3 regions of the Streptomyces sp. DSM 41931 genome follow, and region 3 is predicted to be linked to each of the others. Evidence: predicted binding sites of a transcription regulator. Region 3 holds the regulator's gene; each other region holds the start of a gene.
The links. The regulator HrcA, encoded in region 3, represses chaperone genes, less so after heat shock. The targets are predictions, from matches to a motif close to TTNGCACTCNGNNNNNCNGAGTGCNAA.
Positions count from the first base shown of each region.

Region 1 (10,314 bases), 880 kb from region 3:
CGAAGCCGAGGATGCCCTCGACCACGGCGTCCGGGCCGCGCTCGCGGCCGGTGGGGCGGCGGGCCTGGTGCAGCAGCTCGCCGTCCGCCCCGACCAGGGCGGCCTTCATCCCGGTGCCGCCCACGTCGAGGGCGATGACATGTTTCACGGGGAACAGTGTGACCCGTGGACCCGCAAGAGGTCTAGTCCACTCACGTGGTGTAGACCTTGATCCGATTATCGGAACCACGGATGGCGCATAGCGCCGGATCAGGGGAGAGCACGTGCGACGGCGGGTCAGGACAAGGGCGATCGCGGCGGTGTCCGCGCTGGGACTGGCAGCGGTCCTGAGCGGATGCGGGGCCGACGGCGCATCCTCCGACGTGACCCTCACGCTGGTCGCCGCCGACTACGGCAACGGCGCGGCCGACAGCAGCAAGAAGTACTGGGCCGACCTGGTGGAGCGGTACGAGTCCGACCACCCCGACGTGCACATCGACGTCAGCGTGTACTCCTGGAACGACGTCGACCGCAAGGTCAAGGAGATGGTCGACGCGGGCGACCCGCCGGACATGGCGCAGATCGGCGCGTACGCCGACTACGCCTCCCAGGGCCTGCTCTACCGCGCCGGCGACCTGCTCTCCATCCCCGTCCAGGCGGACTTCCTCTCGCAGCTCTCCGGCGCCGGCGAGGTCAACAGCGTGCAGTACGGCATGCCCTTCGCCGCCTCCACACGGCTGCTGTTCTACAACAAGGCGCTGTTCGCCGAGGCCGGGCTCACCCCGCCCGAGACCTGGGACGAACTGGTCGAGTGCGCCGAGGCGCTCAAGGCGGACGGGGTGAAGTTCCCGTACGCGCTGCCCCTCGGCCCGGAGGAGGCGCAGGCCGAGACCCTCCAGTGGCTGCTGAGCGGCGGTGGCGGCTACACCGACATCGGCGGCACCTACGGCATCGACTCCACGGAGAACGTCGAGACGGTCAGCTGGCTGCGGGACGAGCTGGTCGGCAAGGGACTCACCGGGCCCGTCGCGCCCGGCGAGCTCGACCGCGCGAAGGCGTTCGAGGCGTTCGCCGCGGGCGACGTCGGCATGCTCAACGGGCACCCCTCGCTGATGGAGATGGCCCGGAAGAAGGGCGTGACGTACGGCATGGTGCCGATCCCCGGCGCCGAGGGCGAGACGCCGTCCGCGCTCGGCGTCGCCGACTGGATGATGGCGTTCGAGAAGAACGGGCACCGCGACGAGATCGGGGACTTCCTCGACTTCGTCTACAGCGAGGAGAACGTGCTGGACTTCTCCCGCGAGTACGACCTGCTGCCGGTCACCAACTCCGCGTCGCGGGCGATGGCGGCGTCGGGCCAGGACAAGGAACTCAAGCCGTTCCTCGACCAGTTGCCGCTGTCGGAGCTGTACCCGGTGGGGAAGACGTCGTGGGCCGCGGTGAACGCGGCGATCAAGCAGAAGATCGGCCGGGCCGTGGAGCCGGGAGGCAGCCCCGCGGGCGTGCTGGGCGAGCTGCAGGCCGCGGCCGTGCGGGCGGAGAGCGCGGAGTAGCCTGCCGGCATGGGTGAGGGCGAGGAGCTGGGGCGGCTCGAGCGGGCGGTGCTCGCGCTGGAGCGGCGGGGGGTCGTGTCGCCGGGGGCGAAGGAGCGGGTGATCCGCGAGGAGCTGGGGCTGGTGCCGGTGCGGTACTACCAGTTGCTCAACGCCCTCCTTGATGATCCGCGGGCGTTGGCCCACGATCCCGTGACGGTGAACCGCCTGCGGCGGGTACGGGAGGCGCGGCGCGGGGAGCGGTGACCGTCCCCGGGGGCTGCGCCCCCGGACCCCCCTCATCGGCCCTGGCGGGCCTCGTCCTCAGACGCCGGACGGGCTGACATCAGCCCGTCCGGCGGTGGCGAGGAACCCTCGTCAGGCGAGCCGGTCCGCCAGCGTGCGCAGCAAGTGCACCACCCCCGACGGCCCGTCGACCACCAGGTCGGCTCGGTCCCGGAGTTCCGCGACCTCCTCGCTGCCGCTGCACACCAGCACCCCCGGCGTCCCGGACGCCCGCAGCTTGTCCACCGCCGTGAACGCCGCCAGATCGCCCAGGTCGTCCCCGGCGTACAGCACCGACCCCGCCCCGATCTCCCGCGCGTACTCCAGCAGCGCGACCCCCTTGTCCATCCCCGGCGGACGCAACTCCAGCACCATCCGCCCCGGCTCCACGACAAGACCGTGCCGTGTCGCGAGGTCCGCCAGCGGCTCGCGCAACGCCTCGAACGCGGCCTGCGGGTCGGACGCCCTACGGGTGTGGACGGCGACCGCCCGCCCCTTCTCCTCGATCCACGTGCCCTGCCACGCCCCCACCCGGTCCAGCAGCCCGGGCAGCTCCGCGCGGGCGGCGGCGACGCCGGGGTGCGGGGCGGGCGCGGTGACGGAACCGGTGACCGCGTCCCACCGCTCGGCGCCGTAGTGGCCGAGCACCACCAGGTGCTCGAGACCGGGCACGCCCGCGAAGCCGCCGTGGCGCACGGCGACGCCGGGCGGCCGGCCGGTGACGACGGCCACCGCCGCGACCTTCGGGGCGAGCGCGGCGAGCGCGGGCACCGCGTCCGGATGGGCGCGGGCCTGCTCCGGGTCGGGCACGATCGGCGCGAGCGTGCCGTCGAAGTCGAGCCCGATCAGCGCCTTGCCCGGGCGGGCCAGGAGCGCGTCGAGTCCGTCCCGCCCGGCCTGCGTGGCGGGCGTCGGCAGGTCGCCGGGGTCCGTGGAGTCCGTCTGACTGGCCATGCGCCCCAACCTATCCACGCAGCGCCTCCAGCTGGTCCAGGAACCACCGTGCCGGCGGCAGTGCCGTCGCCGCCGCGGCCAGGCGCTTGCAGCGTTCCGTGCGGTCCTCCGGGCGCATCGACAGCGCCTCGTGCAGCGCCTCCGCCGTCTGGACGACGTCGTACGGGTTGACGGTGATCGCGTCCTCGCCCAGTTCCTCGTGGGCGCCCGCCTCGCGGGACAGCACCAGGGCGCAGCCCGCGTCGGAGACCACCGGGACCTCCTTGGCGACCAGGTTCATGCCGTCGCGGATGGGGTTGACCAGGGCCACGTCGGCCAGCCGGTACGCGGCGAGCGAGCGGGCGAAGTCGTCCCTCACATGGAGGACGACCGGGCGCCAGCCCGGGGTGCCGTACTGCTCGTTGATCTCCTGGGCGAGCCGCTGCACCTCGGCCGTGTAGTCGCGGTAGACGGCGAGGTCCTGCCGGGACGGGTAGGCGAAGGCGAGGTGCACCACGCGCTCGCGCCACTCGGGCCGGTCCTCCAGCAGCTGCCGGTACGCCAGCAGGCCGCGCACGATGTTCTTGGACAGCTCGGTGCGGTCGACGCGGACGATGGTCCTGCGGCCCTCGCCGATCTCCTCGCGCAGGGCGGCCATCCGCTCGTCGACGTCCGCCTCGTGCGAGCGGGCGCGCAGGAAGTCCGCGTCGGCGCCCAGGCCGTGCACCCCGATCCGCGTGCCGCCGAGCCCGCCGGCGAACCGCTCGCAGCACGCGGTGAACGCGTCCGCCCAGCGGTGGGTGAGGAAGCCGAGCCGGTCGGCGCCGAGCATCCCGCGCAGCACCTGCCGCGCGATGTCGTCGGGCAGCATCGCGAAGTACTCGGGCGGCGCCCACGGCGTGTGCGAGAAGTGCCCGATGCGCAGGTCGGGGCGCAGTTCGCGGAGCATGCCCGGGACCAGGGTCAGGTGGTAGTCCTGCACCAGGACGGCCGCGCCCTCGGCCGCCTCCTCGGCCAGCGCCCGGGCGAACGCGCGGTTGTACGTCTCGTAGGAGGCCCACTGGCGGCGGAACTCCGCGTCGAAGGCGGGCTCCAGCGGCGTCTGGTACAGCATGTGGTGGACGAACCACAGCACCGAGTTCGCGACGCCGTTGTACGCGTCCGCGTGCACGTCCGCCGGGATGTCCAGCATCCGCACGCCGTCCTCGCCGACGCCGCGCCGCACGGCCTCGCGGTCGCCGTCGGACAGCGCCGAGCACACCCACAGGGCGCCCGAGTCGGGGCCGATGGCCGAGAGGCCGGAGACCAGTCCCCCGCCGCCCCGTTTGCTCCTCAGCGAACCGTCGTCCGCCACCGCGTACGACACCGGCCCCCGGTTGGAGGCGACCAGCACCTGAGCTGCACCGAAGCTTGAAGCCATACGCCTCAACCTAGCCCGGCCCCCCGGGCCTCAAACGTGGTGGTGCGTCACACCGGCCGGCGTCAGGCCACCCGGCGGGCCTGGTACTCCGCGATGTCCGTCATCGGCGGCCGCTCCTCGGTGTCCACCGAGTACGTGCGGGGCTCGAAGGCGTCCCCGGTGCGCTCGAACTGGGTCAGCGACGGCCGCAGCAGATGCGCGCGGGCCAGCCGCAGCTGCGCGGTGCGGTAGATCGCGGCGGCCATCCGGCCGAGCGCCTGCCCGTCCTGGTGCCGGTGCTTGCGCACGCCGACGTCCACCTGGGCCAGCGCGTCCAGGCCCACCAGGTGCAGGGCGTCGACCAGCATGCCCAGCTCGACGCCGTACCCGACGGGGAACGGGAGCTGTTCGAGGAGGCTCCGGCGGGCCGCGTACTCGCCGCCCAGCGGCTGCACGAACCCGGCGAGCTGCGGCCAGTGCATGTTGAGCAGCGGGCGGGCCATCAGCTCCGTGACCCGGCCGCCCTGCCCGGCCCCCGCGCCGGTGGTGCTCCCGTCGGCCAGGGTCATCGGCCGGTCGTACATGGCCTTGACGAGCTGGAGGCCGGGCTCGGTGAGCAGCGGGCCGACGATGCCGGTGACGAAGTCGGAGGAGAAGTCCCTCAGATCGGCGTCGACGAAGCACACGATGTCGCCGCGGGTGACCAGCAGCGACCGCCACAGCACCTCGCCCTTGCCGGGCACGGCCGGTATGCGGGGCAGGATCGCGTCCCGGTGCACCACGGTCGCGCCCGCCGCCGCGGCCACCTCGGAGGTGCGGTCCGTGGAGCCCGAGTCGATCACCACCACCTCGTCGACCAGCGGCACCTGGAGCACCAGGTCGTGCCGGATGACGGAGACGATCTCCCCGACGGTGGCCTCCTCGTCGAGCGCGGGCAGCACCACGCTCACCGTCTGCCCCGAGGCCCGTTTCGCCGCCAGGATCCGGTGCAGGGGACGGTCGGCCACCGACCAGGAGCGCTCGATCAGCCAGCGCTCGACTTCTTCCAGCACGGTCCGGGCTCCTCACTGGCCGGTGATCCATCTCGGGGTTCGGACGGCGCTCTCCGCCGTCCGGGCCTTCGGTTACAGTCTTGAACAACGCCGACGGGCCCTGCATCTCGGGGTCGCGCGGCGCACAACTGAACACCGCTCATCCAGAGGGGCAGAGGGACACGGCCCGATGAAGCCCCGGCAACCCTCCAGTCGGTTCCTGTCACGCGGACGTGGCGAGGCTCCCGGCTAGGGAAGGTGCCAAATCCGTCTCACGGCGAAGTGCGTCGTGAGGAAGATGAGGAGAAAGGGCCTCGCCTCCATGGCTGTGCAGACTGTTGCAAGCACCACCGACACCGCGAACTCCGTCGACCTGGGTCCCGCCGCCGCGCTGTCCTGCCGCGAGTGCGGCCACCGTGTGCCCCTCGGCCCGGTCTTCGCCTGCGAGGAGTGTTTCGGCCCGCTGGAGATCGCCTACGACTTCTCCGGTCACGACACCGAAGAGCTCCGCAAGCGCATCGAGGCGGGTCCCGCGAACATCTGGCGTTACGCGCCGCTGCTGCCCGTCCCCGCGGACGTGGCGACCAAGCCCAACCTGAACCCGGGCTGGACCAAGCTCGTCCAGGCCGACAACCTCGCCCGCGAACTGGGCGTCACCGGCGGCCTCTACGTCAAGGACGACTCCGGCAACCCCACGCACTCCTTCAAGGACCGGGTCGTCGCCCAGGCCCTGGAGGCCGCGCGCGCCTTCGGCTTCACCACGCTCTCCTGCTCCTCCACCGGCAACCTGGCCGGCGCGGTCGGCGCCGCCGCGGCCCGGGCCGGCCTCCGCTCCTGCGTGTTCATCCCGCACGACCTGGAGCAGGGCAAGATCGTCATGGCCGCCGTCTACGGCGGCGAGCTCGTCGGCATCGAGGGCAACTACGACGACGTGAACCGCTTCTGCTCCGAGCTGATCGGCGACCCGGCCGGCGAGGGCTGGGGCTTCGTCAACGTCAACCTGCGGCCGTACTACGCCGAGGGCTCCAAGACCCTCGCGTACGAGATCTGCGAGCAGCTCGGCTGGCGCCTGCCCGACCAGCTGGTCGTCCCGATCGCCTCCGGCTCGCAGCTCACGAAGATCGACAAGGGGCTGCAGGAGCTGATCAGGCTCGGGCTCGTCGAGGACCGGCCGTACAAGATCTTCGGCGCCCAGGCCGAGGGGTGCTCGCCGGTGTCCACCGCCTTCAAGGCCGGGCACGACGTGGTCCGCCCGCAGAAGCCGGACACCATCGCCAAGTCGCTGGCCATCGGCAACCCGGCGGACGGCCCCTACGTGCTGGACATCGCCCGGCGCACCGGCGGCGCGGTGGAGGACGTCACCGACGCGCAGGTGGTCGACGCGATCAAGCTGCTGGCGCGCACCGAGGGGATCTTCGCGGAGACCGCGGGCGGTGTCACGGTCGGCGTGACGAAGAAGCTGATCGAGGACGGCGTCCTCGATCCGTCCCTCACCACGGTCGTGCTGAACACCGGGGACGGGCTCAAGACGCTGGACGCGGTGGCGGGGACCGGGCTCACGGCGACCATCCGGCCCAGCCTGGAGTCGTTCCGTGAGGCCGGGCTCGTCTAGCGCCGGCCGCACACCGACCACAGCCCCGCGCCCCCTGGCTATTCATCCTGACCGGAGGTTTCAAGTGAGCGTCACCGTCCGCATCCCCACCATCCTGCGCACCTACACCGGCGGCAAGGCCGAGGTCCTCGCCGAGGGCGCCACCCTCGGCGAGGTCATCCAGGACCTGGAGAAGAACCACACCGGCATCGCCGCCCGCGTCCTGGACGACCAGGGCAAGCTGCGCCGCTTCGTCAACGTCTACGTCAACGACGACGACGTGCGCTTCGAGCAGGGTCTGGAGACGGCCACCCCCGAGGGCGCCGGCGTGTCGATCATCCCGGCGGTCGCCGGAGGCTGATCATTACCTTCGGTAATGACCGTTACCGAGCGTTTATGCCATTGCCCCCTCCGTGAGAGAAGCGGAGGGGGCAATTCCATGGGATTGAGCGCGGTAGAGTTGGGGAACGCGCTCCCGATCCGTTGATCGAGAACCCTGAATTCCTGCCGCAGACCCGACTGGATGTAGCCAAAGTGCGGGCTCCTTTCGCGGCTTTTGTCTCCTTTGCCCGGCCCGACTTGCCCTGAATTCTGGCGAATTCTTGCCACATTCCGGACCGGCGGCGTCCAGATTTCTCGTCCGATTGACCTGTTGCAGACGGCAGTTGGACAGATACATTCAGCCGCGGTCGACGCGTTCCGGCGCACGCCCCCAACCGTTGGGGGGTGAGGTCTGACCCGGGTCCGCGAAGTGTGGATCTGTGCAAGGGCCAGTAATAGGGGAGTTAGGCATGGCTCAGGGCACCGTCAAGTGGTTCAACGCGGAGAAGGGGTACGGCTTCATCGCGGTCGACGGTGGTGCGGATGTTTTCGTCCACTACAGCGCGATCCAGATGGACGGCTACCGCACCCTTGAAGAGGGCCAGCGGGTCGAGTTCGAGATCTCGCAGGGTCAGAAGGGCCCGCAGGCCGACATGGTTCGCGTCACCGCCTGAACGCGCTACCAGCAGCACGCGACATCTTCTGCCGGCGACAGGGCCCGCACCTTCCGGGGTGCGGGCCCTTCGTCATGCCCGGAACGCCGGGGCCGCGCGCTGGGGCGGCGCTCGAAGCCCGCCAGAGGCGTGACAGGCGCGTGCGCCGCGCGCGCCGTGTTCGCGCGCGGCTGAGAGCGGCCCCGAGCCCTTGGGGCGCCTGGGCCGAAAGGCTGCTGCGCGCCCGCCTTCGGTGGAGTCCCTCCGCGAGCGCGCCTTGCACTCTCGGGGGTCGAGTGCTAATCATTGGCGTTAGCACTCTGAAGGTGAGAGTGACAACGAAGGACCGGGTCGGTGAGGCCCGCCAGGTCGGGTGGGGCAAGGAACCACACGGCAGGCGAGCCGTCCGTCGCGGGCGCGGGCGCGGTCCGAAGGAATCACCCCCAGTCCTGGAGGGACCACTTCACATGGCCAAGATCATCGCGTTCGACGAGGAGGCGCGGCGCGGCCTCGAGCGCGGCATGAACCAGCTCGCGGACGCCGTGAAGGTGACGCTCGGCCCCAAGGGCCGCAACGTCGTCCTCGAGAAGAAGTGGGGCGCCCCCACGATCACCAACGATGGTGTCTCCATCGCCAAGGAGATCGAGCTCGAGGACCCGTACGAGAAGATCGGCGCCGAGCTGGTCAAGGAAGTCGCCAAGAAGACGGACGACGTCGCCGGTGACGGTACGACCACGGCGACCGTTCTCGCCCAGGCCCTGGTCAAGGAGGGCCTGCGCAACGTCGCCGCCGGCGCCAACCCGATGGCCCTGAAGCGCGGTATCGAGAAGGCCGTCGAGGCCGTCTCCGCCGCCCTCCTGGAGCAGGCGAAGGACGTGGAGACCAAGGAGCAGATCGCCTCCACGGCCTCCATCTCCGCCGCCGACACCCAGATCGGCGAGCTCATCGCCGAGGCCATGGACAAGGTCGGCAAGGAAGGCGTCATCACCGTCGAGGAGTCCCAGACCTTCGGTCTGGAGCTGGAGCTCACCGAGGGTATGCGCTTCGACAAGGGCTACATCTCGGCGTACTTCGCCACCGACATGGAGCGTATGGAGGCCGTCCTCGACGACCCGTACATCCTGATCGCGAACTCCAAGATCTCCAACGTCAAGGACCTGCTCCCGCTCCTGGAGAAGGTCATGCAGTCGGGCAAGCCGCTGCTGATCATCGCCGAGGACGTCGAGGGCGAGGCCCTGTCGACCCTGGTCGTCAACAAGATCCGCGGCACCTTCAAGTCCGTCGCCGTCAAGGCCCCGGGCTTCGGCGACCGCCGCAAGGCCATGCTCGGCGACATCGCCATCCTCACGGGCGGCGAGGTCATCTCCGAGGAGGTCGGCCTCAAGCTGGAGAACGCCACCCTCGACCTGCTGGGCAAGGCCCGCAAGGTGGTCATCACCAAGGACGAGACCACCATCGTGGACGGCGCCGGCTCCGCCGACCAGGTCCAGGGCCGGGTGAACCAGATCCGCGCCGAGATCGAGAACAGCGACTCGGACTACGACCGCGAGAAGCTGCAGGAGCGCCTGGCGAAGCTCGCCGGCGGTGTCGCGGTCATCAAGGCCGGCGCCGCCACCGAGGTGGAGCTCAAGGAGCGCAAGCACCGCATCGAGGACGCCGTGCGCAACGCCAAGGCGGCCGTCGAGGAGGGCATCGTCGCCGGTGGTGGCGTGGCCCTGCTGCAGGCCTCCCAGGTGTTCGAGAAGCTGGAGCTCGAGGGTGACGAGGCGACCGGCGCCAACGCCGTGAAGCTCGCCCTGGAGGCCCCGCTGAAGCAGATCGCCGTCAACGGTGGTCTCGAGGGCGGCGTCGTCGTGGAGAAGGTCCGCAACCTCACGGTCGGCCACGGCCTGAACGCCGCGACCGGCGAGTACGTCGACATGATCGCCGAAGGCATCATCGACCCGGCCAAGGTGACGCGCTCCGCGCTGCAGAACGCCGCGTCGATCGCCGCGCTGTTCCTCACCACCGAGGCCGTCATCGCCGACAAGCCGGAGAAGGCCGCGGCCCCGGCCGGCGGCGGCATGCCGGGCGGTGACATGGACTTCTGAGCCTGATCCGTCAGGTTCGGACCCGTCCGAGGTCCGGAGGGCGGCACTCCCCGCACAGGGGGTGCCGCCCTCCGGCGTGTCCGGGCGCCGCAGGGGGTGACCGGTGTCACGGACGCGGACGGGCGGGAGGCGGGAATGCTCACCGCCTCACGCGGGTTCGACGAAGGGTGCGTTGTATGCACGTACACATACCGTCGAGTATCCGCAAGGAGTCCTCCTCATGACCGTCGCCGCCTCCGCGACCACCGGACGTGCCGCCGAGATCCTGGCCCGGCCGGTCGCCCTCAACGGGCTGACCGTGCCCAACCGCATCGTCATGGCGCCCATGACCCGCCAGTTCTCGCCGGGCGGGGTGCCGGGGGAGGACGTCGCGTCGTACTACGCCCGCCGGGCCGCCGCCGGGGTCGGGCTGATCGTCACCGAGGGCACGTACGTCGACCACCCGTCCGCCGGCATCAGCGACCGCGTCCCGCGGTTCCACGGGGAGGAGCAACTGGCCG
Region 1 covers NZ_CP189902.1:3,114,243-3,124,556, reverse strand. Annotated here, with positions in the region: gene ACP7TJ_RS14390 (ROK family protein) at 1-148, opposite strand, end outside; gene ACP7TJ_RS14385 (extracellular solute-binding protein) at 264-1,532, shown strand; gene ACP7TJ_RS14380 (DUF3263 domain-containing protein) at 1,542-1,778, shown strand; gene otsB (trehalose-phosphatase) at 1,890-2,750, opposite strand; gene ACP7TJ_RS14370 (alpha,alpha-trehalose-phosphate synthase (UDP-forming)) at 2,761-4,149, opposite strand; gene ACP7TJ_RS14365 (glucosyl-3-phosphoglycerate synthase) at 4,212-5,180, opposite strand; SAM riboswitch class I at 5,317-5,464, shown strand; gene thrC (threonine synthase) at 5,482-6,771, shown strand; gene ACP7TJ_RS14355 (ubiquitin-like small modifier protein 1) at 6,836-7,111, shown strand; gene ACP7TJ_RS14350 (cold-shock protein) at 7,542-7,745, shown strand; gene groL (chaperonin GroEL) at 8,192-9,814, shown strand; gene ACP7TJ_RS14340 (NADH:flavin oxidoreductase) at 10,035-10,314, shown strand, end outside.
Region 1: groL (chaperonin GroEL) is a predicted target of HrcA. The motif match lies at 8,001-8,027, and genes of this name have one in related genera.

Region 2 (10,314 bases), 2.0 Mb from region 3:
GCAGCAGCATCTCGCCTCCTGGTCGGTCCCGCCCGCCGTGCCGCGCCGGTACGACGTCATGATCGCGTGACGATGTGACGGCGGCGGTGGCGCGGACGTTCGTCACGTGGATAGCTTCCTATCACCCGAACGGACCGGTTCCCCAGCGCGGGACCGGTCCCGCGCACATCACACGACTCGAGGGGGGACATCCAGTGGGCTCGTCGAAGTACCCCGCTCTCGGTTTCGATCCCGCACCGGGAGACCTGGAGACCGTCCGTCTGATGGTGAAGGCCATCGGCCGGGTCGACCGGGAGAGCGGCACGGCGCAGACGCAGCTCGGCAGGATCGGCACGTCCGACGGCATCTGGGCCGGTCAGGCCGCCGACACGTTCCTCAAGTCCGTCGACAGGATCCCGCCCTACCTCAAGCGCGCGCTCGACTCCCTCGGCTCCGCCCACCGTGCCCTCGCCGCCTGGGAAACCAGCCTCGACCGGTTCCAGGCGCGGGCCCGCGCCCTGGAGGAGGAGGCCGTCGCCGCGGAGAAGAAGGTCCGGACCGCCAAGGGCGCCCTCGACGGCCTGCCGGACGACACCTCCTCGATGTCGGACGACGAGAAGGACGAGCACGAGAAGACCGCGAAGAACAAGCGGCGGGCCTACGACACGGCCAACGGCGAGCTGGAGGCGGTACGGGGCCGTGCCCGCACCCTGCATCTCGAGTACGTCGCCGCGGCGGACACCACCGCCCAGGTCCTCAGGGACGCCGCGGACGACGCCCCGCCGGAGCCCGGCTGGTTCGACGACCTCGTCGACGGCCTCACCGAGTTCCTCTCCGACGCGTGGGACACCATCACCGACCCCGATTTCTGGAAACTCGTCGGTGACCTCCTCGCCGACATCGCCATGGTCATCGGTGTGGTGTGCCTGGTCGCGCTGATGCTCGGCACCGGCGTGGGCGCGCTCGGGCTCATCGGCTTCCTCGTGGGCCTCGGCGCGCTGGCCGCGCACAGCGCCGCCATGATCGGCGGCGCCGAGGGCGTGACCTGGGAGACCCTCGCCTGGGACGCGCTCGGCGTGGTCGCGGGCGGGGTGGGCCTGGCGGGCGCCAAACTCGCCCAGGGCGGACGGCTGCTGGTGCAGTCCGGCCGGTCGCTGCGGGCGGCCGAGGGCTTCATGGCGACGCTCGGCAGGATCGGGCCGGGCGGCTGGGGCAACCTCGCGAAGATACCCAGCGGCATGGCCAACTCGATGCGCGGGCTCGCCATGGCCGGCCGCGGCTGGGTACATGTCGCCACCGGGACGGCCCTCGACATCACCGGCACCGTCACCGGGGTCGGCTTCGCCGCCGGATCGAACACCAACGACGGCCGCTGGACGGACGGCGACTGGAACGTCTCGGACATCCCCGTCGCCGGCCCGATCGCCGGATTCGCCGCCTACGAGCCGCCGGACGACGACCCCACCACCCTCGCACCAGGACCGCTGGGCACCCGGTTCGACCCGGCCGCCACGCTCACCTCCGCCGGGGACAGCTTCACCCGGCACCTCGACCCGTCCGGTCTCGGGACCGCCGCATGACCCGCGGCCCCGTCGAGGCGGCGGACGGACGGCCGGTGCCGTACGCGTTCCGCTGCACGGTCCCCGACGAGTTCGTCCGGCTGCCCGACCCCGGCGCCGTCGACGGCTGGTACGAGTCGCTGATCCGGCTGGTCCCCGACGCCGACGAGACGCACCTGGCCGCAGTCGCGCAGCAGCTGCGCGCCGCCCTGCCGGGGCTGTCCCGGGGCGGCGAGGAAACGGTCGACATGACCGCACTGTGCCTGGGCACCGAGGACGTCGGGGGCGAGGAGCGTCTGTCGATGGGGCTGCTGGCGGTGACCGTGCGGCCGAGCGGACACCGCGACCGGCTGTTGACCGCCGAGGGGATCTACCGGGCCAAGGAGCGCAGGTTCTTCTCCCGGGGGAGCGACCTGCGCGAGCTGGACTTCCCGCTGGGCAAGGGCGTGCAGGGCCGGCAGGACATGGTGCTCGCGGCCAAGCTGCCGTGCGGCCCGGCGGTGATGTCGACGTCCCTGCGGATGGTCACCCTGCCGGCCCGCGTGGTCGCCGAGTCCGGCCTCGGCGACATCGCCGCCGACCTCGCCCCCGGGCAGACCGTACGCCCGCGGCTGCCCATGGCGACGCTGCAACTGGTCGTCCCCGCCCCGCGCGACTACTGCGTGTACGTGACGATCTCCACGCCGTCGGTGTTCCTGCTCGACTCCTACAGCGCACGGCTGGCGCGGATCGGGCGCACCTTCACCTTCGACGCGCCGGCTCGGGAGGGCTTGGACCTCGGGTGACGCGCGGCTACTTCTTTCCCTCGGCGCGCTTCTCGCGCAGCTCCTCCGCCAGCTTCCGGTCGAGCCCGGTGAACTCGTCGGACGCCTTCCGCGCGAACTTCGACACGCCCTTGGTCAGCTTCGACAGCTCCCCGAAGCCGTAGTCCCAGGAGTCGGCGAAGTCGTCGCAGGCCGACTCCAGGCCGCTGTGACCGATCTGCCGGGCGTCGGCGTGCTTGAGTTCCTTGGACGCCGACTTCATCTGACCGCCGCTGGTCTCCAGCGTGTCGGCCATCTCCAAAACCTCGTCACTGGCGAACTTCAGGAACGACACCTTCAGCCCTCCTTCCTTGGACCGCCGGTCCGGACATGATGCCCCAGCCGACCGAAGTGGATGACCCCGGACTCGGACTCGGATATCGGATGCGGATTCGGAGTCGGGAGCCTATTCACCCCCGCCGCCACCGCCTCCGTCGCCCCCTCCCCCGTCACTGCCTCCCCCGTCCCCGCCTCCGCCGCCTCCGTCACCCGCGTCGCCGCCGTCGCTGCCCCAGCCGTCGCCGCCGCCGGGTTCGTTGTCGTCGCGGCCGCGGCCGAGGTTGGTGAACCAGGGCTGGTCCCAGCCGTCGTCATCGGCGTCGCGGCGGGGGTGCGTGGTGCGGAACCTCGCCAGGCCCGTCGCGTCGCCGAGGCCGAAGGACACCGCGACCGCGTGGGCCATCACGGCGTCCAGCGGGTCGGGGCTCTCGTGCCGGACCTCGGCGAGCGGCAGCAGCGGGGTGCCGGGGGCGGGGGCGGCGCCGCGCGGCGGGCGGACCAGCAGGGCGACCGGTCTACCGCCGCGGAACAGCCGGGAGGCGACCGCGTTCACGCGGCGCAGGGTCCACTGCCGGCCGGGGAGCCCGATCTCCACCGTGCTCCTGGACCTGCGGAACTTCTTGCGCAGCACGAGCTGGGCCACGGCGCCCCCCACGGTCAGCACCAGCCCCGTGCCCCCGACGCTGTCGTTGCCGAGGAAGCCGTGCGGTGCCCGCAGGCGTACGGCGTGTGCGTGGGGGCCCCAGACGTCCACGCGCACCTGGCGGCGGTCCACGGCGACCGTGACCGGACCGGCCGGACCGGGCGCGTGGCGCCGGGCGATCCACAGCGGTACGCCTTCCTCCCGCGCCCGCGCCGAGAGGGCGGCCACCTGCCCGGGCCCGCCGCACCGGCGCACCGCGAGCTCGCCCAGCGCGCGGGCGAAGGCGGCGGCCTGACGTGCCTTCACGGGCCGGCAGGTGCCGGTCGCCCGGGTGACCGGCACGAGGCCGGCGCCCTCGGGGAGCGAGGCCAGGGGCCGTTCGGCGCCCCCGCCGCCGAGCCAGGCGCCCCGCAGGAACGCTTCGGCCATGGCGCCGAGGTTCAGCTCCTCCAGCGGGGTCGTCCGGCCGCCTCTGCGCAGTCCGACCTCGCTGAGGTGCACGGTCCGCGCGAGCGGATTGCGGGAGCGTTCCCCGTAGAGCACCTGGTCCATCGCCGTCCCCTCGTCGTTCCGGCCGCCATGAGCACAGACTCCGGACGGGCGTGGTCCGGTTCCAGCACGGGCGGACACGGCGAAGCCCCGCACGGCGAAGGCCCGGCTCCCCGTCGGGTGGACGGGGAGCCGGGCCCTCACTCGGTGTCCGGCGGTCTCGTGGCCGTCAGTGCGGCCTCGTGACCGTCAGCGCGGTCTGAGCGTCGTCAGTGGGCGTGCCCGTGGCCGTGGCCACCGCCGGCGGCCGGCTCTTCCTCTTCCTTCTTCTCGACGACCAGGGTCTCGGTCGTCAGCAGGAGGGAGGCGATGGAGGCGGCATTCTCCAGGGCGGAGCGGGTGACCTTGACCGGGTCGATGACGCCGGCCTTGATCAGGTCGCCGTACTCGCCGGTGGCGGCGTTGTAACCGTTGCCCTTCTCCAGCTCGGAGACCTTGGAGACGATGACGTAGCCCTCGAGGCCGGCGTTCTCGGCGATCCAGCGCAGCGGCTCGACGGCGGCCTTGCGGACCACGGAGACACCGGTGGCCTCGTCGCCGGTCTTGTCGAGGTTGCCCTCGAGGACCTTGACGGCGTGGACCAGCGCGGAGCCGCCGCCGGAGACGATGCCCTCCTCGACCGCGGCGCGGGTCGCGGAGATGGCGTCCTCCAGACGGTGCTTCTTCTCCTTCAGCTCCACCTCGGTGGCGGCGCCGACCTTGATCACGCACACGCCGCCGGCCAGCTTCGCGAGGCGCTCCTGGAGCTTCTCGCGGTCCCAGTCGGAGTCCGTGGTCTCGATCTCGGCCTTGATCTGGCCGACGCGGGCCTCCACGTCCTCCTTCTTGCCGGCGCCGTCGACGATCGTGGTGTCGTCCTTGGTGACGGTGACGCGGCGGGCGGAGCCCAGCACGTCCAGGCCGACCTGGTCGAGCTTGAGGCCGACCTCCTCGGAGACGACCGTGGCGCCGGTGAGGACGGCCATGTCCTGCAGCATCGCCTTGCGGCGGTCACCGAAGCCGGGCGCCTTGACGGCGACGGCGTTGAAGGTGCCGCGGATCTTGTTGACCACCAGGGTCGACAGGGCCTCGCCCTCGACGTCCTCGGCGATGATCAGCAGCGGCTTGGAGGCGTTGGCCTGGATGACCTTCTCCAGCAGCGGCAGCAGGTCCGCGATGGCGGAGATCTTGCCCTGCGTGATCAGGATCTGCGGGTCGTCGAGGACGGCCTCCATGCGCTCCTGGTCCGTCACGAAGTACGGCGACAGGTAGCCCTTGTCGAAGGCCATGCCCTCGGTGAAGTCCAGCTCCAGACCGAAGGTGTTGGACTCCTCGACGGTGATGACACCGTCCTTGCCGACCTTGTCCATCGCCTCGGCGATGAGCTCGCCGACCTGCTGGTCCTGGGCGGACAGCGCGGCGACGGCGGCGATGTCGGACTTCTCGTCGATCGGGCGCGCGGTGGCGAGGAGGTCCTCGGAGACGGCGGCGACCGCGGCGTCGATGCCCTTCTTCAGGGCGGCCGGGGAGGCGCCGGCGGCGACGTTCTTCAGGCCCTCGCGGACCAGCGCCTGGGCCAGCACGGTGGCGGTGGTGGTGCCGTCACCCGCGATGTCGTTGGTCTTGGTCGCCACCTCCTTCACCAGCTGCGCGCCGAGGTTCTCGTAGGGGTCCTCGATCTCCACCTCGCGGGCGATCGTGACACCGTCGTTGGTGATGGTGGGGGCGCCGAACTTCTTGTCGATGACGACGTTGCGGCCCTTGGGGCCGATCGTCACCTTGACCGTGTCGGCAAGCTTGTTGACGCCGCGCTCGAGGGCGCGACGGGCGTCCTCGTCGAACTTCAGGATCTTCGCCATGGCAGCGGGAGCCCTCTCGGAAATCTAGATGAAATCACTGCGCCCCTGGGCCGCCCGGCTCCTTGTCGGATGCTGGGGCCAGGGGCGCAGTGTTCGAGCAGAAGTACTTGCTACGAGGTCGGGTTCTCCGGGGCGGGCCCCGGGGTCCCCTTACTTCTCGACGATCGCGAGGACGTCGCGAGCCGAGAGGACGAGGTACTCCTCGCCGTTGTACTTGACCTCGGTGCCGCCGTACTTGCTGTACAGAACGACGTCGCCGACCTTCACGTCGAGCTCGACGCGCTTGCCGTCCTCGAAGCGGCCCGGACCGATGGCCAGGACGACGCCCTCCTGGGGCTTCTCCTTCGCGGTGTCCGGAATGACCAGGCCCGAAGCCGTGGTCTGCTCGGCGTCGAGCGGCTGGACCACGATGCGGTCCTCGAGCGGCTTGATGGCAACCTTGGAGCTGGCGGTCGTCACGATCCGACCTCCCCCTTCGGAGATCTCACGGGGTTAACTGTCTGAGGTGGCGACCAGGTCGATCCGTCGTCGCGGGTGCCGGACCTGCCCGTCGCGTTTTGGCACTCTCCAGGGGGGAGTGCCAGACCCGAGACTATGACCGCGATTAGCACTCGGTCAAGCGGAGTGCCAATTGCCGTGCGGCGCGTCGGGGTGCGGGGGCGTTCTTCGGGGCGCGGTTGCGCAGTGGCCGGTGTTGCTCCGACCGCCCGGGGGCTGCGCCCCCGGACCCCTCGTCGACCCTTCGGGCCTCGTCCTCAAGCGCCGGACGGGCTGGGTGTCACTCCTACGTGGTCCTCCAGCCTGCCCACCTTCAAGCCCCGCTCGTCCAGTTCCGCGAGGAGCCGTGTCGTGCGTTCCGCCAGGGTCAGGGGCGGCGCCTCCCCCGACGGTACGGAGACGATGTCGCCCGGGCGCAGGCGGTGGGGGCCGTGGGCGTAGGTGAGGTGGCCGTCGGGTTCCAGCGTCACGCGCCACAGGACCACCGCGGCGATGCCGCACTCGGCGGCGGCGCGCAGCGTGGTGGTGTCGTACCTGCCGTACGGCGGGCGGAAGAGGCGGGGGCGGACGCCGAAGCGGGCGGCGAGCTTGCGCTGCTGGCCGCAGATCTGGGCGCGCTGGGCGGCGAGGGGCAGGCCGGGCAGGGCCGGGTGGTCGAGGGTGTGGTTCTGGAGGTTGGCGCCGACCGCGCGCAGACGGGCGAAGTGGCCGTAGCCGGGGCCCATCACGCTGTCGGTGAGGAACATGCTGACCGGCAGCCTGCGCTCGCGCACCAGGTCGATGAAGCGGGGGTCGCGTTCGGCGCCGTCGTCGTAGGTGAGGAAGACGACGGGGTCGTCGGTGACGACGTGGCCGACGACCGGCGGGGGCGGCGCCGGGGCGACGGCGGTGGCCGTCCCGCCGGCGCGGGAGGACACGTGCCCCGCGCCGGACGGGGCCGCGCATCCGGCGGTCGCGGCGAGCAGCAGGGCGAGGGCCGCCGGGAGGGGCCCCGGGGTCCCGCGCCGCCGCCTCACAGGTAGTCCTCCAGCCTGGCCACGGCGTACCCCTCGGCCGTCACCTTGTCGAGGAAGCGGCGGATCATGTCCCGCATGGTGCCGTCCCAGTCCTCGCGGCCCCGGAAGTGGGACAGCACGATGTCGCCGGGGCGGATCTTCCGGTCCCACTCGCGGTACTCCCAGCGGTCGGCGAAGACCTCCTCGTTCCACAGCGGGACGTGGGTGATGCCGCAGCTCTTGGCGGCGCGCAGGGTCGCCTTGTCGTAGTTGCCGTAGGGCGGGCGGAAGAGGACCGGGCGGGTGCCGTAGCGCTTCTCGAGGACGTGCTGCATGCCGCAGATCTCGCGCTTCTGCCCGGCGTACGAGAGGGCCGGCAGGTAGGGGTGGCGGAGGGTGTGGTTGTGCAGGGCCACGCCCCGTTTCTGCATGTCCTCGAAGTAGCCGTAGTCCGCCTCGACGAGGTAGTCGCTGAGGAAGGCGCTGTACGGCACCTTCAGTTCGGACATCATCCGCAGGAACTTCGGGTCCTTCTCGGCGCCGTCGTCGATGGTGAGGAAGACGACCTTCTCCTTCACCGGGACGGTGGTGAAGACCGGCGGGAGGTCCAGCCGTTCGTGGCCGTCGACCTCGAAGCCGTCGCGGGTGGTGATGCGCGGCTTGTCCGCCGGGGGCGGCGGCGCGGTCAGCGGGACCTTCTTCAGGCCCCAGCGTCTGGCCGCGGCGGCGCGTGCGGCGTGCGCGGCGCGCAGCTTGTCGGCGTAGGAGTCGAGGGCGCGGGCCGGGGGCGCCTCGAGGGGCTGGCCGCCGGCCGGTTCGACCGTGTCGCTGTCCTTGCCGCAGCCCGAGGCGAGGGCGGCGAGCGCGAGCGCGGCGAGACCGGTTCTCGTCCCCAGCCACCGCATCCGCTTCTTATCGTTTTGTCCTACTACTCGCATGGTGCCGGATCCTCGCAGCCGCCCGGCCCGCGGCCGACCCGACACCGCGGCCGGAGGCGCACGGTCCACCGACTGGCCCACAATGACCCGGTGAACGACCTCGCCCCGCTCCTCACCCCCGAAGGCCGCGCCCTCCTCGACGAGGTGCGCGACACCGACCCGGCGCACGAACTCGCCGTCGCGACCCGGCTGCGCCGCGACCACCCGGCCGAGCTGGTCTCGGCCGCGCTCGGCCAGGCGCGGCTGCGGCAGCGGGCCGTGGCGAAGTTCGGGGCGGAGGACGCGGCGCGGATGTTCTTCACGCCGAACGGGGTGGAGCAGTCCACCCGGCGCGGCGTCGCCGCGTACCGGGCGGAGCGGCTGCGGGCGGCGGGCGTACGGTCGGTCGCCGACCTGTGCTGCGGGATCGGCGGGGACGCGATCGCGCTGGCGCGGGCCGGGATCCGGGTCCTCGCGGTGGACCGGGACCCGCAGACGGCCGCGGCCGCCCGTGCCAACGCGGACGCGCTCGGCCTCGCCGGCCTCATCGAGGTGCGCGAGGCGGATGTGACGGAGGTCGACACGTCCGCCTACGACGCGGTCTTCGTGGACCCGGCCCGGCGCTCGTCGAAGCGCGGACGGATCTTCGACCCGGAGGCGTACTCGCCTCCCCTGTCCTGGGCGGTACGGGCGGCGCTGAAGGCGCCCCGGGCCGCCGCCCTGAAGGTCGCCCCCGGCATCCCGCACGAGGCGGTTCCGACCGAGGCCGAGGCGGAGTGGATCTCCGACGGCGGGGACGTGAAGGAGGCGGTCCTGTGGTTCGGCACGGCCCCTGGCACGATCCGCGCGACCCTGCTCCCTGGCCCGCGCACCCTGGTCTCCCGCGGCCTCCCCGACCCCGCGGTCCGTCCCGTCGGACGCTACCTGTACGAGCCCGACGGCGCCGTCATCCGCTCCCACCTGGTGGCCGAGGTCGCCGAGCCCCTCGACGGCGGCCTGATCGACCCGACCATCGCCTACATCACCGCGGACACCCTGAACCCGACCCCGTACGCCACGGCGTACGAGATCACCGACCGGCTCCCCTTCAACGTCAAGAAGCTGAAGGCGCTGCTGCGGGAGCGCGAGGTGGGCGTCCTCACCGTCAAGAAGCGCGGCTCGGCCGTCGAGCCGGAGGAACTCCGCCGCAAGGCCCTGCCGAAGCCGCACGGCACCGCGTCGGTCACGGTGTTCCTCACCCGCGTCGCGGGCGCCCCGACGATGCTGCTGGGCCACCCGGCACGCTGAAGCGACGCCGGTGCGCGCGGCTTCCCGAGGACGCGAAGCCCTCGCACCACGGCCGGTCACTGCCCGCCTGTACGACAGCCGCGCGTTGCCCGGACACCACCCGTCTCCACCGGCTGGTGACGCCTCGCACCGACCAGCCGCTGAGCCGGGCCGCGGATCGGCGGCTGATCACCACCCGCGCCCCGCCGACGACGCGAACGCCGCCCGCCACTCCCTCGCGGAGATCCGCCGCGTCGGCTCGGACAGCCCGTCCCCTGCCCGAGCTGCACGCCACGGCGCGGACGGTCACGGTCGTCCTGACCGCGCCGTCAGCTTTATCGACGACACCGCTGGGCCACCCGGCAGCGATCGGCGCGCCCGCGCGCCGCGCACTCCGACAGCTCGGGACTTCACGCGCCGATCAGCCGCCGGGCCGCGCCCCGCGCCGGTACGGGTCCCGCGCACGCCGACCCGTCACCACCCGCCACCCGACGGCAACGCACCCGCCCGCAGGACGGCGCGAGGGCCGGGACGGCGCCCTTGGTACGGAGGTCCGCCACCTCCGCGCCTCCCTCAGCCCCCCATCTCCTCCGCCCGCCTCCGCAGCATCTCCCGTTCGCGTGCGTTGCCCGCCAGTTCCGCGGCCCGTGTGAACTCCTGCCGTGCTTCGGCCGCGCGCCCCAGGCGGGACAGGAGGTCGCCGCGGACGCTCGGCAGCAGGTGGTAGTCGCGCAGCGCCGGCACCTCGGTCAGCGCGTCCACCAGCGGCAGCGCCGCCTCCGGACCCTCCGCCATGGAGACGGCGACCGCGCGGTTGAGTTCGACCACCGGGGACGGCGTGCGGGCGGCGAGCAGGGCGTAGAGGGCGGCGATGCGGTGCCAGTCCGTCTCCTCGTAGCGGTACGCGTGCGCGTGGCAGGCGGCGATGGCCGCCTGGAGGACGTACGGGCCCGTGGGGCCGGAGGCGACGGCGTCGGCGCGGGCCAGC
Region 2 covers NZ_CP189902.1:4,236,525-4,246,838, reverse strand. Annotated here, with positions in the region: gene ACP7TJ_RS19915 (hypothetical protein) at 1-10, opposite strand, end outside; gene ACP7TJ_RS19910 (putative T7SS-secreted protein) at 264-1,559, shown strand; gene ACP7TJ_RS19905 (hypothetical protein) at 1,556-2,323, shown strand; gene ACP7TJ_RS19900 (hypothetical protein) at 2,331-2,636, opposite strand; gene ACP7TJ_RS19895 (hypothetical protein) at 2,748-3,815, opposite strand; gene groL (chaperonin GroEL) at 4,022-5,650, opposite strand; gene groES (co-chaperone GroES) at 5,801-6,109, opposite strand; gene ACP7TJ_RS19880 (polysaccharide deacetylase family protein) at 6,406-7,164, opposite strand; gene ACP7TJ_RS19875 (polysaccharide deacetylase family protein) at 7,161-8,048, opposite strand; gene ACP7TJ_RS19870 (THUMP-like domain-containing protein) at 8,172-9,347, shown strand; gene ACP7TJ_RS19865 (RNA polymerase sigma factor) at 9,900-10,314, opposite strand, start outside.
Region 2: groES (co-chaperone GroES) is a predicted target of HrcA. The motif match lies at 6,255-6,281, and genes of this name have one in related genera.

Region 3 (10,314 bases):
ACCAACGCCGAGGAGTCCGCGTACATCCTCTCCGACTCGCAGAGCCGGGTGCTGATCGCGGAGAACGCCGCGCAGGCCGCCAAGGCCGTCGAGAAGCGTGACGAGCTGCCCGAGCTGACCCGCGTGGTGGTGATCGACCCGGAGGGCGCCGACACCGACGACTTCGTGATCACCCTGGCCGAGCTGGAGAAGCGCGGCGCCGCCCGCCTCCAGAAGGAGCCGGAGCTGATCAAGGAGCGGGTCGCCGCCCTCACCAAGGACCAGCTCGCCACCCTCATCTACACCTCCGGCACCACCGGCCGCCCCAAGGGCGTGCGCCTGCCGCACGACAACTGGTCGTACATGGCCAAGGCGATCGCCGCGACCGGCCTGGTCCACGCCGACGACGTGCAGTACCTGTGGCTGCCGCTGGCGCACGTCTTCGGCAAGGTGCTCACCTCGGGCCAGATCGAGGTCGGCCACGTCACCGCGGTCGACGGCCGCGTCGACAAGATCATCGAGAATCTGCCGGTGGTCCAGCCGACCTACATGGCCGCCGTCCCCCGCATCTTCGAGAAGGTCTACAACGGCGTCGCCGCCAAGGCGAGGGCCGGCGGGGGCGCCAAGTACAAGATCTTCCAGTGGGCCGCGGGCGTCGCACGCGAGTACGCCAAGGTCACGCAGGACAACTTCCGCCGCACCGGCACCGCGACCGCCCCGGCCGGACTGCGCGCCAAGCACGCCCTCGCCGACAAGCTCGTCTACGCCAAGATCCGCGAGGCCTTCGGCGGCCGGCTGCGCGCCTGCGTCTCCGGCTCTGCCGCCCTCGCGCCCGAGATCGGCTACTTCTTCTCCGGCGCCGGCATCCACATCCTGGAGGGCTACGGCCTCACCGAGTCCTCCGCGGCCTCCTTCGTCAACCCCGGCGAGGCCTACCGCACCGGCACCGTCGGCAAGCCGCTGCCCGGCACCGAGGTCCGCATCGCCGACGACGGCGAGATCCTGCTGCGCGGCCCCGGCATCATGCAGGGCTACCACAACCTCCCCGACAAGACCGCCGAGGTCCTGGAGGAGGACGGCTGGTTCCACACCGGCGACATCGGCGAGCTGTCCGCCGACGGCTACCTGCGCATCACCGACCGCAAGAAGGACCTGATCAAGACCTCCGGCGGCAAGTACATCGCGCCGGCCGAGGTCGAGGGCCAGTTCAAGGCGGTCTGCCCGTACGTCTCCAACATCCTGGTGCACGGCGCCGACCGGAACTACTGCACCGCCCTCATCGCGCTCGACGAGCCGTCCATCACCGCCTGGGCGGCCGAGAACGGCCTGGAGGGCAAGCCGTACGCGGAGATCGTCGCGGCGCCCGTCACGGTCGAGATGGTCGACGGCTACGTCAAGCAGCTCAACGAGGGACTGCAGCGCTGGCAGACCATCAAGAAGTTCCGTCTGCTGCCGCGCGACCTCGACGTGGAGCACGGCGAGATCACCCCGAGCCTGAAGCTCAAGCGCCCGGTGGTGGAGCGCGAGTACAAGCACCTCATCGAGGAGATGTACGAGGGCGCGCGCGAGAAGTGACGCCCCGTCGGCCGGGGGACGCGCTCTCCCGGCCGACGCCGGTCCTCCGCTTCCTGTCGCCGGTCCCGGGAATCGTTCCGGGGCCGGCGCGGTTGCCTCTCGCCATGAAGGCAATCGCGTTAACCACCTACGGCGGTCCCGACGTCCTGCGGGAAGTGGACCTCCCCACCCCCGAGGCCGGACCCGGCGAGGTCCGCATCCGGGTGCACGCCGCGGCCGTGAACCCCACCGACGCCATGCTCCGCACCGGCGCCTACGCCGCCCGGACGACGGACGTCCCGCCGCCGTACGTGCCCGGCATGGACGCGGCCGGCGTGATCGACCAGCTCGGCCCCGGCGCCGACGGCCGGCTGGCCGTGGGGCAACGGGTCGTCGCCCTCGTGATCCCCACCGGTCCGCGTGGCGCCTACGCCGAACACATCGTCGTGCCCGCGGAGTCCGTCGTCCCCGCGCCCGCCGGGACGGACCACGCCGAGGCCGCCACCCTCCTGATGAACGCCGCCACCGCCCGGCTGGCCCTCGACACCCTCGCGCTGCCCAAGGGCGCGACCGTCGCCGTGACCGGCGCGGCGGGCGCCGTCGGCGGATACACGGTCGAACTCGCGAAGGCCGACGGCCTGACCGTCGTCGCGGACGCCGCGCCGCACGACCGCGACCTGGTGCGCGGCTTCGGCGCCGACCACGTCGTCGACCGGGGCACGGACGTCGCCGCCCGCATCCGCGAGCTGGCGCCCGCCGGCGTGCCCGGCCTGGTGGACGGCTCCGACCAGCGTGAGGAGGCCGTCCCCGCGGTCGCGGACGGCGGCGCCTTCGTCGCGCTGCGCGGCTGGCAGGGCCCCGCCGAGCGCGGCGTCACGGTGACCCCGGTCTTCGTGGCGAGCGTCCGCGCCGACACCGCCCTGCTGGACACCCTGCGGCTCCAGGCCGAGAAGGGTGTGCTGTCCCTGCGCGTCGCCAAGGTCCTGCCCGCCTCCGACGCGGCCGAGGCGCACCGGCTGCTCGAGGTCGGCGGTCTGCGCGGGCGCCTGGTCCTCGACTTCTCCTGAGGCCCTTCCGGCCGGGCCCGCGCCGTGCTGCGCGGGCCTGACCCCTTCGCGTTCGGCGATGACCGAGAAGGAGCGGCCGCGGTGTCGTTCTTGACCAAAACCGTAGGGCTGTTCCCCCGACAAGCGATCCACTTTCGTGACTCCACGCTTATGGGCGGGTCCGTTCTGTCACCCTGTCGGCAAGCGATCGAGTTCTCTTCGTACGAACTGCCCGGGGAGCTGCCCATGCGGGCCATTCCGACCCAACGGGAGACCACCTCGTGCGCCTCCGACACGCGGGGGAGCACGCGGGTGGAGGCGACGCTGTCCGGAAGTCCCCTCGCGCCGGGCTCCGCACGCGCGCTGCTGCGCAAGGCGCTGGCGGAGTGGGCGCAGTCCACGGCGGACGGCGCCGACCTCCTCACCGGCCGCGTCGGCGACGACGCCGCCCTGGTCGCCAGCGAGCTGGTCACCAACGCGGTCGTGCACGCCGGCACCGAGGTGTGTCTGACCTGCCGGCTGGAGGAGGACACCGGCGCGCTCGTCGTCGAGGTCGCCGACCGGCACCCCTCCCGCCCGCCGCGCGACGACACGGCGGAGGGGCCGGCGCACGGCACCCCGGAGTACGGGCGCGGCCTGCGCATGGTCGCCGCCCTCGCCGAGTCCTGGGGCGTCACCTACCGCGCCGGCAGCAAGACGGTGTGGGCGCGGCTGCCGACGCGCGAGGAGACGCCCGCCGACCCGCCCGCCGCGTACGCCGGGGAGCGCGCCCCGGCGCGGGACCTGCACGCGGCCGCCCTCCTCGCCGCCGACCCGCTCGACCCCCTCGCCCCGCACGGGCGCACCGGACCCCGCGACGGCCCGCGTGAGGGCCCCCGGGACGCCTGGCGTGCCGCCTCCTACGGCGACGACTGGCTGGCCCGCCGCCCCGGACGCGACGGCGCCTGGCTGGGCCGGGGCGCGCTGTCCTTTCTCGCCGAGGCGTCCGACCTGCTCGCCGGGCAGCTGGACGAGGACCTGGTCGCCTCGCTCACCGGCCAGCTGATCGTGCCGCGGCTCGCCGACTGGTGCGCGGTCTGGCTGGAGGACGAGGCCACCGCACCCGGCGGCCGGCCCGGCGCGGGCGGCCGCCTCGCCCGCGTCTGGCACGCCGGCGAGCACCTCGTCGAGGAGCTGAGCCGGGCGCTGGAGGCCTGCCCGCCGCCGCAGTCCGACGACCCGCTCGGCACGGGACCCGTGCCGTATCCGTGGCCTCGGGCCACTGCCGCGGGGGGCGGCGACCCGCACACGCCGGAATTGCCCGGGCACGCGGGCGGCCCGGCGGAGGCCGCCGACGGACCGGCGCCCGGCGAGGCCGAGGGACCCGCCCTCACGCCGCCCGGGACCGCGCTCGCGTACCGGCTCGTCGCCGGGGGCCGCCCGCTCGGCACGCTGGTGATCGGGCGGGGCGGCATCGACCGCTTCCCCGACGAGATCACCGGGCTCGTGGAGGACCTGGGCCGCCGGGTCGCGCTCGCCATCGGGGCCGCCCGGCGGTACGCCCGCCAGGCCACCATCAGCGCCGTGCTCCAGCGCGGCCTGCTGCCGGGAGCCGTCGCCGAGATCCCCGGCGTGCGCAGCGCCCTCGTCCATGAACCGTGCGACAAGGGCGGCCCCAGCGGCGACTTCTACGACCTCTTCCCGGCCGGCCACGGACGCTGGTGCTTCGCCGTCGGCGACGTCCAGGGCAAGGGCCCCGAGGCGGCCGTCGTCATCGGCCTGGTCCGCCCCTGGCTGCGGCTGCTCGCCCGCGAGGGCTACCGGGTCGCCGACGTCCTCGACCGGCTCAACCAGCTCCTCCTCGACGACGCCACCGAGGCGGCGGACGCGGCGGCCCGCGCGCTGGTGGCGGCCGGAGCACGGCCCACCGCCCCCGGCGACGGCCCGCAGACCCGCTTCCTGTCCCTCCTCTACGGCGAACTGGTGCCCTTCGAGGGCGGCGTCCGCTGCACCCTCGCCTCCGCCGGCCACCCCCTGCCGCTCCTCCTCGACCCCGAGGGCGCGGTGCGGGCCGTCGCCCAGCCGCAGACGCTGCTGGGGGTCGTCGAGGACGCCGGGTACACCAGCGAGACCTTCGAGATGTACTCCGGCGACACCCTGCTCTGCGTCACCGACGGGGTCACCGAGCGGCGCTCCGGGTCGCGGCAGTTCGACGACGGGGACGGACTGGCCCTGGCGCTGGCGGGCTGCGCCGGGATGGAGGCCGGGGCCATAGCGGACCGGATCACCCGGCTCGTGCACGAGTTCGGGGCGCGGCCCCCGGCGGACGACATGGCCCTGCTCGTGCTCCAGGCGGAGTGACGCGACGCCGAGCCGGCGGGGAGTGCGGTGAGGGGGCTCGGCCGGCGCGGAGGGGAACGGCCCGGGTGCGGGACAATGGAGCACATGCCTTCCGCACTCCCCGACGGCGAGCCCGTCCCCGCCGACGGCGCGCTGCCCGCGTCCGCGCTCGCCGGGGCGGCCGACCGCCCCCTCGGGTTCTATCTGCACGTCCCCTACTGCGCGACCCGCTGCGGCTACTGCGACTTCAACACCTACACCGCGACCGAGCTGCGCGGCACCGGCGGCGTGCTGGCCTCCCGCGACAACTACGCCGAGACCCTCGTCGACGAGATCCGGCTGGCCCGCAAGGTGCTCGGCGACGACCCGCGGCCGGTGCGCACGGTGTTCGTCGGCGGAGGCACGCCCACGCTGCTCGCCGCCGGCGACCTGGTGCGGATGCTGGGCGCGATCCGCGAGGAGTTCGGGCTCGCGCCGGACGCCGAGGTCACGACCGAGGCGAACCCCGAGTCGGTCGACCCCGCCTACCTCGCCGAGCTGCGGGCCGGCGGCTTCAACCGCGTCTCCTTCGGCATGCAGAGCGCCCGGCAGCACGTGTTGAAGGTGCTCGACCGCACGCACACCCCCGGCCGGCCCGAGGCGTGCGTCACCGAGGCCCGCGCGGCCGGCTTCGACCACGTCAACCTCGACCTGATCTACGGCACGCCGGGGGAGTCGGACGACGACTGGCGGGCGTCCCTGGAGGCGGCGGTCGGTGCGGGGCCCGACCATGTGAGCGCGTACGCGCTGATCGTCGAGGAGGGCACGCAGCTGGCCCGGCGGATCCGGCGGGGGGAGGTGCCGATGACGGACGACGACGTCCACGCGGACCGGTACCTGATCGCCGAGGAGATGCTGACGGGGGCGGGTTTCGACTGGTACGAGGTGTCGAACTGGGCCACGTCGGAGGCCGGCCGCTGCCTGCACAACGAGCTGTACTGGCGCGGTGCCGACTGGTGGGGCGCGGGGCCCGGGGCGCACTCGCACGTGGGCGGGGTGCGGTGGTGGAACGTCAAGCATCCGGGCGCGTATGCGGCGGCGCTGGCGGAGGGGCGGTCGCCGGGGGCGGGACGGGAGGTGCTGTCCTCGGAGGACCGGCGGGTCGAGCGGATCCTGCTGGAGCTTCGGCTTCGGGACGGGGTGCCGCTGGATCTCCTCCGGGAGGAGGGGCGGGCGGCTGCCGACCGTGCGCTGTCGGACGGCTTGCTCCGTCCCGAGCCCTTCGAGAGGGGCCACGCGGCCCTCACCCTGCGGGGACGCCTTCTGGCTGACGCCGTGGTCCGCGATCTGGTCGACTGACCAGAGGTTTTTCGCCCCCGCCGCCCCTTCCCGTCCCGACCCTGGGGGCTGCGCCCCCAGACCCCCCTCGTCGGCCCTGGCGGGCCTCGTCCTCAAACGCCGGACGGGCTACTTGTAGCCCCTCCGGCGTTTGAGGAGCGGGGTCCGGGGCGGAGCCCCGGGGTCGGGCGAGAACCGGTTGTCACGACGGCGCCGTGACGAAGTCGATCAGTTCTTCCACCCGCCCCAGAAGCTGGGGCTCGAGATCCTTGTAGGAGTGCACGGAGTCCAGGATCCGCTTCCACGCCTCACCGGTGTGGGCGACCCGCCACCCCAGCGCCCGGCACACCCCCGTCTTCCAGTCCACCCCCCGCGGCACCCGCGGCCACGCCTCGATGCCGACCGACGCCGGCTTCACGGCCTCCCAGATGTCGATGTACGGGTGCCCGACCACCAGCGCGTGCTCGCTCGTCACCCCCTGCGCGATCCGCCACTCCTTGGTGCCCGGCACCAGGTGGTCCACCAGCACCCCCAGCCGCGCGTCGGGCCCGGGCGCGAAGGACTCCACGATCGACGGGAGGTCGTCCACGCCCTCCAGGTACTCCACGACCACGCCCTCGATCCGCAGGTCGTCGCCCCACACCTTCTCGACCAGCTCGGCGTCGTGCCGGCCCTCGACGTAGATGCGCCCCGCGCGGGCGACGCGCGCCCGTGCGCCGGGGACGGCCACCGAGCCGGACGCCGTGCGGGTGGGGCGGGCCGGGCCGGCGGAGGGGCGGACCAGCGTGACCACGCGGCCCTCCAGCAGGAACCCGCGCGGCTCCAGCGGGAACACCCGGTGCTTGCCGAAGCGGTCCTCCAGGGTCACCGTGCCGGCCTCGCAGCGGATCACGGCGCCGCAGAACCCGGTGCCGGGCTCCTCCACCACGAGGCCCGGCTCGGCCGGCACCTCGGGGACGGACTGCGGCTTCTTCCACGGAGGGGTCAGATCGGCGGAGTACTGGCGCATTCTGCCGACGATACGAGGAACACCGGGGCGATGATCACTCCGACACGCCGAACCGGGCCGCCAGCGCGTCCCGTTGGGCCCGTACGAACGCCGCGTCGACCACCGCGCCGTGACCGGGGACGTACACCGCGTCCTCGCCGCCCAGCCGCAGCAGCCGGTCCAGCGCGGCGGGCCAGCGGGACGGCACGGCGTCCGGGCCCGCCTGCGGCTCGTCCGACTCCTCGACCAGGTCGCCGCAGAACACCACCTCCGGGTCGCCGGGCACCAGCACCGCCAGGTCGTACGCCGTGTGACCGGGGCCGACGTTCGCCAGCAGCACCTGACGGCCGCCGCCCAGGTCCAGCGTCCACTCGCCGGACACCGCGTGCCGGGGCGGGACCAGCGCGGCCACCGCCTCGTCCGCCGCCGCCGGGTCGAGACCCCAGCGCACCGCGTCCGCGCGCAGCTCCTCCCGCCCCCGCCCGGCGAGCGCCACGTCCAGGCCGACCGCGCCGTACACCTCCGCGTCCGCGAACGCCGGCGCCCCGAGGATGTGGTCGAAGTGGGGATGGGTGAGCGCGAGATGCGTCACACGGCGGCCGGTCAGCTCCCGCGCCTGTGTCCGCAGTCGCGCGCCCTCGGCGAGACGGGAGCCCGCGTCGACGGCCAGGACGCCGTCACCGCCCACCACGAGCCCCGCCGTGCAGTCCCACCCCGGCAGCCGGCGCCGCCCGACCCCCGGCGCCAGTTGCTCCCATCCCGACTCTTCCCAAGTCACGGTCATGACCGGGACGCTAGCGGGGACGGCGGCACCCGGCACCGCGGCACGGACCGGCCTTGCCGACGCCGTACCCCCCGGCCGTACACTGGGCCGGGGAAGTCTGGCACTCGCGTGCGAAGAGTGCCAGGGTCGTTACCGGGCGGAAGCCAGCTGGAGGTGTGCGCGATGCTCAGTGAACGCAGGCTCCAGGTGTTGCGCGCGATCGTCCAGGACTACGTGGGCACCGAGGAGCCCGTCGGGTCGAAGGCGCTCACCGAACGGCACAACCTCGGCGTCTCCCCGGCCACCGTGCGCAACGACATGGCGGCCCTGGAGGAGGAGGGCTTCATCGCCCAGCCGCACACCAGCGCGGGGCGCATCCCCACCGACAAGGGCTACCGGCTGTTCGTCGACAAGCTGGCCGGCGTCAAGCCGATGAGCCCGCCCGAGCGGCGGGCCATCCAGAACTTCCTCGAGGGCGCCGTCGACCTCGACGACGTCGTGGCCCGCACGGTGCGGCTGCTCGCCCAGCTCACCCGGCAGGTCGCCGTGGTGCAGTACCCCTCGCTGACCCGTTCGACGGTGCGGCACGTGGAGCTGCTCTCCCTCGCCCCGGCGCGGCTGATGCTGGTGCTGATCACCGACACCGGCCGGGTCGAGCAGCGCATGGTCGACTGCCCGGCGCCGTTCGGCGAGGCGTCCCTGGCCGATCTGCGGGCGCGGCTCAACAGCCGGGTCGCGGGCCGCCGGTTCGCCGATGTGCCGAGTCTGGTGGAGGACCTCCCGGAGGCGTTCGAGGCCGAGGACCGCGGTACGGTCTCCACGGTGCTCTCCACTCTCCTGGAGACGCTCGTCGAGGAGAACGAGGAGCGGCTGATGATCGGCGGTACCGCCAACCTCACCCGCTTCGGCCACGACTTCCCCCTCACGATCCGGCCCGTCCTGGAGGCGCTCGAGGAGCAGGTCGTGCTCCTCAAGCTGCTCGGCGAGGCGAAGGATCCGGGTGTGACCGTGCGGATCGGTCACGAGAACGCCCACGAAGGACTCAACTCCACGTCCGTCGTGTCGGTCGGCTACGGTTCGGGCGGCGAGGCTGTCGCCAAGCTCGGCGTGGTCGGACCGACCCGCATGGACTACCCCGGAACGATGGGAGCGGTACGCGCAGTGGCACGGTACGTCGGACAGATCCTGGCGGAGTCATAGGTGGCCACGGACTACTACGCCGTACTCGGCGTACGCCGCGACGCGTCGCAGGAAGAGATCAAGAAGGCCTTCCGGCGGCTCGCCCGCGAGCTGCATCCGGACGTCAACCCGGATCCGAAGACCCAGGAGCGGTTCAAGGAGATCAACGCCGCCTACGAGGTGCTGTCGGACCCGCAGAAGAAGCAGGTCTACGACCTCGGCGGGGACCCGCTCTCGCAGTCCGGCGGCGCCGGCGGCGCGGGCGGCTTCGGGGCCGGGGGCTTCGGCAACTTCTCCGACATCATGGACGCGTTCTTCGGCACGGCGTCGCAGCGCGGACCGCGCTCGCGCACCCGCCGCGGCCAGGACGCCATGATCCGGATCGAGGTGGAGCTGGACGAGGCCGCCTTCGGCACGACCAAGGACATCCAGGTCGACACGGCGGTCGTCTGCACCACGTGCAGCGGCGAGGGCGCCGCGCCCGGCACCAGCGCGCAGACCTGCGACATGTGCCGCGGCCGCGGTGAGGTCTCGCAGGTCACCCGGTCCTTCCTGGGCCAGGTCATGACCTCGCGCCCCTGCCCGCAGTGCCAGGGCTTCGGCACGGTCGTGCCCACGCCCTGCCCGGAGTGCGCGGGCGACGGCCGGGTCCGCTCCCGCCGCACGCTCACGGTCAAGATCCCGGCCGGTGTCGACAACGGCACGCGGATCCAGCTCGCGGGCGAGGGCGAGGTCGGTCCCGGCGGCGGTCCCGCCGGCGACCTGTACGTGGAGATCCACGAGCTGCCGCACGCGCAGTTCCAGCGGCGCGGCGACGACCTGCACTGCACGGTCACGCTGCCGATGACCGCGGCGTCGCTCGGCACCAAGGTGCCGCTGGAGACGCTGGACGGCCTGGAGGAGGTCGACATCCGGCCCGGCACCCAGTCCGGCCAGTCGATCCCGCTGCACGGCCGGGGCGTCACCCACCTGCGCGGCGGCGGCCGGGGCGACCTCATCGTCCACGTCGAGGTGCAGACCCCGACCAAGCTGGACCCGGAGCAGGAGCGCCTGCTCCGCGAGCTGGCCAAGCTGCGCGGCGAGGAACGGCCCACGGGGCAGTTCCAGCCCGGTCAGCAAGGGCTGTTCTCGCGGTTGAAGGACGCCTTCAACGGGCGTTGACCCCGCTC
Region 3 covers NZ_CP189902.1:2,230,750-2,241,063, reverse strand. Annotated here, with positions in the region: gene ACP7TJ_RS10480 (AMP-dependent synthetase/ligase) at 1-1,554, shown strand, start outside; gene ACP7TJ_RS10475 (NADP-dependent oxidoreductase) at 1,659-2,600, shown strand; gene ACP7TJ_RS10470 (ATP-binding SpoIIE family protein phosphatase) at 2,826-4,919, shown strand; gene hemW (radical SAM family heme chaperone HemW) at 5,004-6,236, shown strand; gene ACP7TJ_RS10460 (DUF3097 domain-containing protein) at 6,418-7,224, opposite strand; gene ACP7TJ_RS10455 (MBL fold metallo-hydrolase) at 7,259-7,987, opposite strand; gene hrcA (heat-inducible transcriptional repressor HrcA) at 8,150-9,166, shown strand; gene dnaJ (molecular chaperone DnaJ) at 9,167-10,306, shown strand.